Regions from separate parts of the Radiobacillus sp. PE A8.2 genome, predicted to be linked through region 1. Evidence: riboswitches for the same ligand, from Rfam matches in the RefSeq annotation. Region 1 holds a riboswitch; each other region holds the start of a gene.
The links. Region 1 has a riboswitch for S-adenosylmethionine ahead of ACI6MV_RS07495 (YezD family protein). Riboswitches for the same ligand answer to the same signal wherever they lie in the genome.
Positions count from the first base shown of each region.

Region 2: it holds a riboswitch for S-adenosylmethionine, as region 1 does, so the genes downstream of both, metK (methionine adenosyltransferase) here and ACI6MV_RS07495 (YezD family protein) in region 1, are expected to answer to the same signal.
Region 3: it holds a riboswitch for S-adenosylmethionine, as region 1 does, so the genes downstream of both, ACI6MV_RS12985 (PLP-dependent aspartate aminotransferase family protein) here and ACI6MV_RS07495 (YezD family protein) in region 1, are expected to answer to the same signal.

Region 1 covers NZ_JBJGXI010000010.1:44,174-46,449, forward strand. The annotation lists SAM riboswitch class I at 759-862, shown strand; gene ACI6MV_RS07495 (YezD family protein) at 998-1,174, shown strand; gene ssuE (NADPH-dependent FMN reductase) at 1,306-1,851, shown strand; gene ACI6MV_RS07505 (LLM class flavin-dependent oxidoreductase) at 1,882-2,276, shown strand, end outside.
Region 2 covers NZ_JBJGXI010000043.1:35,484-37,759, reverse strand. The annotation lists gene metK (methionine adenosyltransferase) at 1-1,088, opposite strand, end outside; SAM riboswitch class I at 1,293-1,402, opposite strand; gene ytkD (RNA deprotection pyrophosphohydrolase) at 1,504-2,001, opposite strand; gene ACI6MV_RS19225 (hydrolase) at 2,197-2,276, opposite strand, start outside.
Region 3 covers NZ_JBJGXI010000022.1:40,090-42,365, reverse strand. The annotation lists gene ACI6MV_RS12985 (PLP-dependent aspartate aminotransferase family protein) at 1-1,274, opposite strand, end outside; SAM riboswitch class I at 1,352-1,465, opposite strand; gene metX (homoserine O-acetyltransferase MetX) at 1,496-2,276, opposite strand, start outside.

The DNA of each region.
Region 1 (2,276 bases):
AACGAGATGTGGATTGTGCGGCCACAGATGCGCTTAATTTAAAGAAAATCCGTGCTGTTAGTGCTGAGCGGCCACCAGTGCGCTTATTTGCATGAAATGAGACAGAATGGCAGTTAATTCACAGAATAAGGTCGGTGGTGGCCGTCAAACTCGTGAAAATGGGTATTTGTCACAGATAGCAGCCGTGGTGTCCGTGGAACTTTGGCATTAGAGTGGTGCGGATTGTGCGGCCACAGATGCGCTTAATTTAAAGAAAATCCGTGCAGTCAAGGGCTGAGCGGCCACCAGAGCGCTTATATGTATGAAATGAGACAGAATGGCGGTTAATTCACAGAATAAGGTCTGTGGTGGCCGTCAAACTCAGGAAAGTGGGTATTTGTCACAGATAACGGCCGTGGTGTCCGCAGAACTTTGGCATTAGAGTGGTGCGGATTGTGCGGCCACAGATGCGCTTAATTTAAAGAAAATCCGTGCAGTCAAGGGCTGAGCGGCCACCAGAGCGCTTATTTGCATGAAATGAGACAGAATGGCAGTTAATTCATAGAATAAGGTCGGTGGTGGCCGTCAAATTCGTGAAAGTGGGTATTTGTCACAGATAACGGCCGTGGTGACCGCATAGCCCACACCGTGATAAACGTTCGCTTCTCCGTGGCACCCTACCCACCTCCAAACAAAAAAATTATAATTTTCTTAAAATAACCAATTGACAGATAATCAAAATGCATGTAACTTATTAAGTACAATTTAATTAATCGATTTTCTTATCCAGAGAGGTGGAGGGACTGGCCCGACGATACCTCGGCAACAGACTGTAATAGTACTGTGCCAATTCCAGCAAGCTTAATCGCTTGAAAGATAAGAAGAGCTAGCGACTACATATGTCTGCCCTCTTCTTATGGAAGAGGGCTTTTTGTTGTATTGGCGGTTTTTTCTGCCAATCGCAAATAGCCCTCGGAAAAAGTGCATGCTAAAGAACATCGATAAGGGGGATGTCAGGATGAGTGATCTGGATCAGGAGAAGGTGTCGCACATTCTAGATACGCTAAAGGACATGGAGTACGGATCGATTGTGATTACGGTTCATGATGGGATAATTACGCAGGTGGATGCGACGGAAAAGGTTCGCTACACGCTGCCGAAAAAGCAATCGACAACAACGAAAAAAACAAGTTAAAACTTAATATGCCGATTAGACCACTAAAGGCAACTTATCTAAGGAACAAAGATTCTGATTCCGTAGAAAAGGTGTCTTTTTTATTTGCGAAATGAAAGCCGAGCACGACCAAAAAGGAGAGGATGAGCAATATGAGTGAAATTGTAATTTTATCAGGCAGTCCGTCCGTGAATTCGAGATCTGATTTAGTATTAAGATTCCTGGGCAGATCGTTGCAAAACAAAGGGTTTAAAGTAACACATGTTTCGATTAAAGATGTGCCGCAGGATGTGTTGTTCGAAGGGAAGTTTGACAGTCCAGTCGTTAGTCAGATCGCCGCAAAGCTTCAAGGGGCAAGAGGGGTGATCGTTGGGTCGCCGGTTTATAAGGCGGCATACACGGGGGTGCTCAAGGCGCTGATCGATTTATTGCCGCAGGATGTGTTGGAGGATACACCGGTATTTCCGCTGATGACTGGTGGGAGCCCAGCGCACATGCTGGCGATTGAGTATACGCTGAAGCCATTGCTTGCGACGTTAAAGGGGCAAAATTTGAAAGGCGTATTCGTGACCGACAATCACATAGACAAAACGAATACCGAACAACCGATCATAAACATAGAAACACATGAACGATTAACGAAGCAACTGGCCTATTTTGTTGAGTTATTGAATAGGCAAAAAAGCCCGATTGTATAAGAACAAATTCAAACAAAGGAGAGATTTGTAATGGCAAATAAACGAATTTATTTAAATGCATTTGATATGAATTGTGTGGGACACCAGTCACCTGGGTTATGGACACACCCGGAAGACCAGTCGCATCGCTATAAGGATAGCAGCTATTGGATTGAGCTGGCACAGATTTTAGAAAAAGGGCAGTTTGATGCCGTGTTTATCGCTGATGTGCTCGGTTATTATGATGTGTATGATGGATCGCGTGATGCAGCTGTTCGTCAAGGCGCACAAACGCCGGTGAATGACCCGTCGCTGATTGTTCCACTAATGTCAGCGGTGACGAAGCACCTAGGTTTTGGTGTTACTGCTTCTGTTACGCATGAGCATCCGTACACGTTTGCGCGGAGGATGTCGACGCTTGATCACTTAACAGATGGTCGTGTTGG
Region 2 (2,276 bases), on a different contig from region 1:
TTTCTTAAATCAAGCATCTTAATAATGCCGGCTGGTCGTAAATCAAATACGGCACGTACTGCTGCAACTAAGCTTTCTTCATTTGCTTTGCCTGTTCCAAATGTATTAATTGAAATGGAAACCGGCTCGGCTACACCGATCGCGTATGCTAATTGCACTTCACAAGAATCAGCTAAATCAGCTGCGACGATGTTTTTCGCTACATAACGCGCAGCATATGCAGCTGAGCGGTCAACTTTTGTAGCGTCTTTCCCACTAAATGCACCGCCACCATGGCGCGCATAACCACCGTACGTATCTACAATAATTTTACGTCCTGTTAATCCTGCATCCCCTTGAGGTCCACCAATTACGAATCTTCCTGTTGGGTTGATGAAGTATTTTGTCTTCTCATCAAGCAATTCTTTAGGAACGATTGGATTAATAACCGCTTCTTTAATATCCTGTTGAATTTGGCTTAATTCAACTTCTGGGTGGTGCTGTGTGGAAATGACAATCGTATCAATACGAATCGGCTTGTCATTTTCATCATATTCAACGGTTACTTGTGTTTTACCGTCCGGGCGTAAGTAATCTAGTGTTTCATCTTTACGAACATCAGATAAGCGCTTAGCAAGCTTATGTGCTAATGAAATAGGTAACGGCATTAATTCTGGTGTCTCTTTATTGGCATAGCCAAACATTAAACCTTGGTCACCAGCACCAATAGATTCAATCTCACTTTCCGTCATCGTACCTTCGCGCGCCTCTAACGCCTGGTTTACCCCACCTGCAATATCAGGTGATTGCTCATCAATTGCAGTTAGCACAGCACATGTCTCCGCATCGAAACCATACTTTGCACGTGTGTACCCAATCCCTTTTATTGTCTTACGTACGATACTTGGGATATCAACATATGTACTAGTTGTGATTTCTCCAGAAACTAGTACCAAGCCAGTTGTTACCGTTGTCTCACATGCAACCCTTGCATTTGGATCACTTTTTAAAATTTCATCAAGAATGCTGTCAGAGATTTGATCACATATTTTATCCGGGTGTCCTTCTGTGACAGACTCTGAGGTAAATAATCGACGATTTGCAGCCATTCTGCATAATCCTCCTTCATGTAAACAAGTAATACGGAACTTCTCTTTTTCCCTGTCATTTGCTTTGAATTATATACATTAGCTCTTTTCAAGTTCAGAAAAAGCAGTTATATATAAGTATTAACTAATGATGTTAAAATATGAGGGTAACCCACAATTGGCTTGTATTGGCCACGGGTATAAAAGGGTTTCCCCTATCCACTCTACTTATCGTTCAAGGAACATGTCCTTGCTACAGGTTAGCACCTTTTCCTAATCTCTAGGTGGTTGCCGGGCTTCATTGGGCCTGTCCCTTCACCAGCTCAGGATAAATCGAGTCCGTTCGCACTTTATCGTAACGAAACTAGTATATATTGTCAATGATTCAAACTGCGATTTTGACATGATTTGAAAATAACTTTTATTTACGTTGTCTCTAAAACACTTTTAATTGATCGATCCGTTCTAAACTATTAGGCAGAACACCATCTTTCATCATAAAACTGAAATCTGGATCCAAGGCAATTCGATCTGGAAGGTCAGCTAAATATATCGGTCCGTCTGTTTCATAGTAAGTTTCCTGTTCAATTACCATGTCTATCGTTGCAAAATAAACATTCTTAATCACATGATCACTTTTTCCGCGCACATAATATTGACCAATATAAATTAACTCTCCCACTGATCCACCCGTCTCTTCGTGTACTTCCCGTATGGCAGCATCCTCCGCTGTTTCCCCATCCTCTACTTTTCCTCCAGGAAATTCTATGCCCCTATCTTTATGCTTCGTTAACAGCCACTGATTGTTGAACCTGCAGATTACCCAGACATGTTTTGGACCTGATGAAAAAGGATGATCGTCGAATGACAATTCGACTTCATTGTTGTAATAATCCTTAAATATTACCATAATTACTTCATCTACCTTCTTCATTAATAATAGTATTATATTCGATAATTTCCTTTGGTGATTAAATATCAACTTCTAATTACATCATCTCATAAGCATTACCTTTTTGGGAATTCATTTGAACGATATCGTTCATGAATGTCCAATTATATTTATACTGTTCTATACCTGTTTTCACTGTTTAGGTAAACATATGGTTACAAAAGAATCGGACGCAGATTACTCTGCGCCCAACACTCCCATGCTTTCTATATGGTCTCTTGTTTTTTCATCACCAAGCTTGTGTATCATTTCAAATG
Region 3 (2,276 bases), on a different contig from region 1:
AATGCTTGATCTAAATCGTTTGTAATGTCTCTTACTGACTCAATACCAACAGATAGGCGAACAAGTTCTTCTTTAACGCCTGTTTCTTCAAGCTGCTGCTTCGATAACTGTTGGTGTGTTGTTGATGCTGGATGTATGATTAATGATTTCGCGTCCCCTACGTTTGCTACGTGTGACCAAAGTGACACATTATTAATCAGCTTTCTTCCTGCTTCTTTTCCACCTTTTATACCGAACACAATCATCGAACCAAAGCCGTCTTTCAAGATTCGTTTAGAAAGCTCGTGTGACGGATGACTCTCTAATCCTGGGTAGCTAACCCAATCTACTGCAGGATGATTTTCCAAGTGAGTCGCAAGCTCTGCAGCATTACGGTTATGGCGCTCCACTCGTAAATGCAATGTTTCTAATCCTTGGATAAGCTGAAATGCATTATAAGGACTAAGTGCTGCCCCGAAATCGCGAAGTAATTGCACACGAACCTTCGTAATAAAAGCTAGTGTTCCAAAATCAACGGCGTACTGTATTCCGTTATAGCTTGGATCTGGTTGTGTAAAGGTTGGGTACTTTTCTGAATTCCAGTTAAAGCGTCCGCCATCGATAATGATGCCGCCGATTGATGTTCCGTGTCCGCCAATCCATTTTGTAGCAGAATGTACAACGATATCTGCACCTAAGGTAATTGGCTTACACACATACGGTGTTGCGAATGTATTATCGACAATTAGTGGAACTCCTGCATCATGAGCAATCGCTGCGACCGCTTCTACGTCCAACACTTGTAATCCTGGATTACCAATTATTTCGCCGAACACCGCTTTTGTTTTCTCATTGATCGCTTCTTTAAAATTTTCCGGATTGGTTGGATCAACGAATTTAACATTGATGCCGTACCTTGGCAGTGTGATTGCGAAAAGATTGTATGTTCCACCGTACAGGTTCGTACCGGCAACAATTTCATCTCCTGCACTTGCCAGATTCAAGATTGATAGTGTAATAGCTGACATCCCGGAAGAAGTTGCTACTGCCGCAACCCCATCCTCTAGAAGCGCCATTCGTTTCTCAAACACATCGACCGTTGGGTTACCGATACGCGAATAAATATTCCCTGGCTCATCTAGTGCGAATAATCGCTCGGCGTGCTCTGTATCGTGAAATACGTAAGAAGTTGTTTGATAGATTGGTACTGCTCTTGAGCCTGTTGTTGGGTCGGGTGCCTGCCCGCCGTGTAGTGTTAGTGTTTCTAAATCGTACGTTGTATTATGTTCAGTCATTGTAAATTCCCCCTAAGTAAATTTTGCTGTATAAAAAAACCCTCTTCCAAAGAAGAGGGCATAATATTTCATTCCTCCTCTTATCTGCCAGGAATAATATTCCTGCAGGATTTAGCACCTTCTCAAGCTACGTATAGCTTAATGGTTGCCGGGCTTCGTCGGGCCAGTCCCTCCGCCTCTCTGGATAAGAGATCCATATCTATTCACTTTTTTTGAACACCTTAATTCGTCGTTAACTTACTTTGGATAATCGGTGCCCATTTTTCAAATTCTACAAGAAACCCATCATGACCAAATTTCGTTCCTACTTCATAATAGGTTGCTTCCTTGCCTAGCCTTTGCATATGGCTGATAAAGGCGTTTAATTCTCTTGGCGGGAAGAGTAAATCACCGCTATAACTAATCGAGTAAATTGGTGCTTCTATTAGTGCAGCTGCTTTTTTCCATCCGCCACGATCGCGACCAATATCGTACGTATCCATCGCTTTTAATAAATACAAGTAACTGTTGGCATCAAACCGTTTTGTTAATTTTTTACCTTGATAATCAAGGTAAGATTCAATTTCATAAGCTATCTCTTCATGCGCAACTCCTGCTGGTGCTCGCTGCTCACGTCCAAAGCGTTCATTAAATAAATCTCCGGAGCGATACGTGATCATACCAATCATTCTCGCTAAGCTAAGCCCGTGCTCTGGAATCGTTTCAGCAGTGTAATTACCGTTGTTCCATTTTGGATCTTGCAGGATAGCTAATCGAGCAATGTTATTAAATGCAATTGCATAATCGTTTAGGTAAGGTGTTACGGCTACCGGAAATAATAGATCCATATAATCGGGATATAAAATTCCCCATTCTAGCGCCTGCATGCCACCGAGCGATCCGCCAGTAACTGCCTTTACATGATCAATTCCTAACTGCTTTAATGCTTTATATTGTGCATTCACCATGTCACGTACCGTAACAAAAGGAAAATCGGTACGATAAGCTTCTCCTGTGATTGGA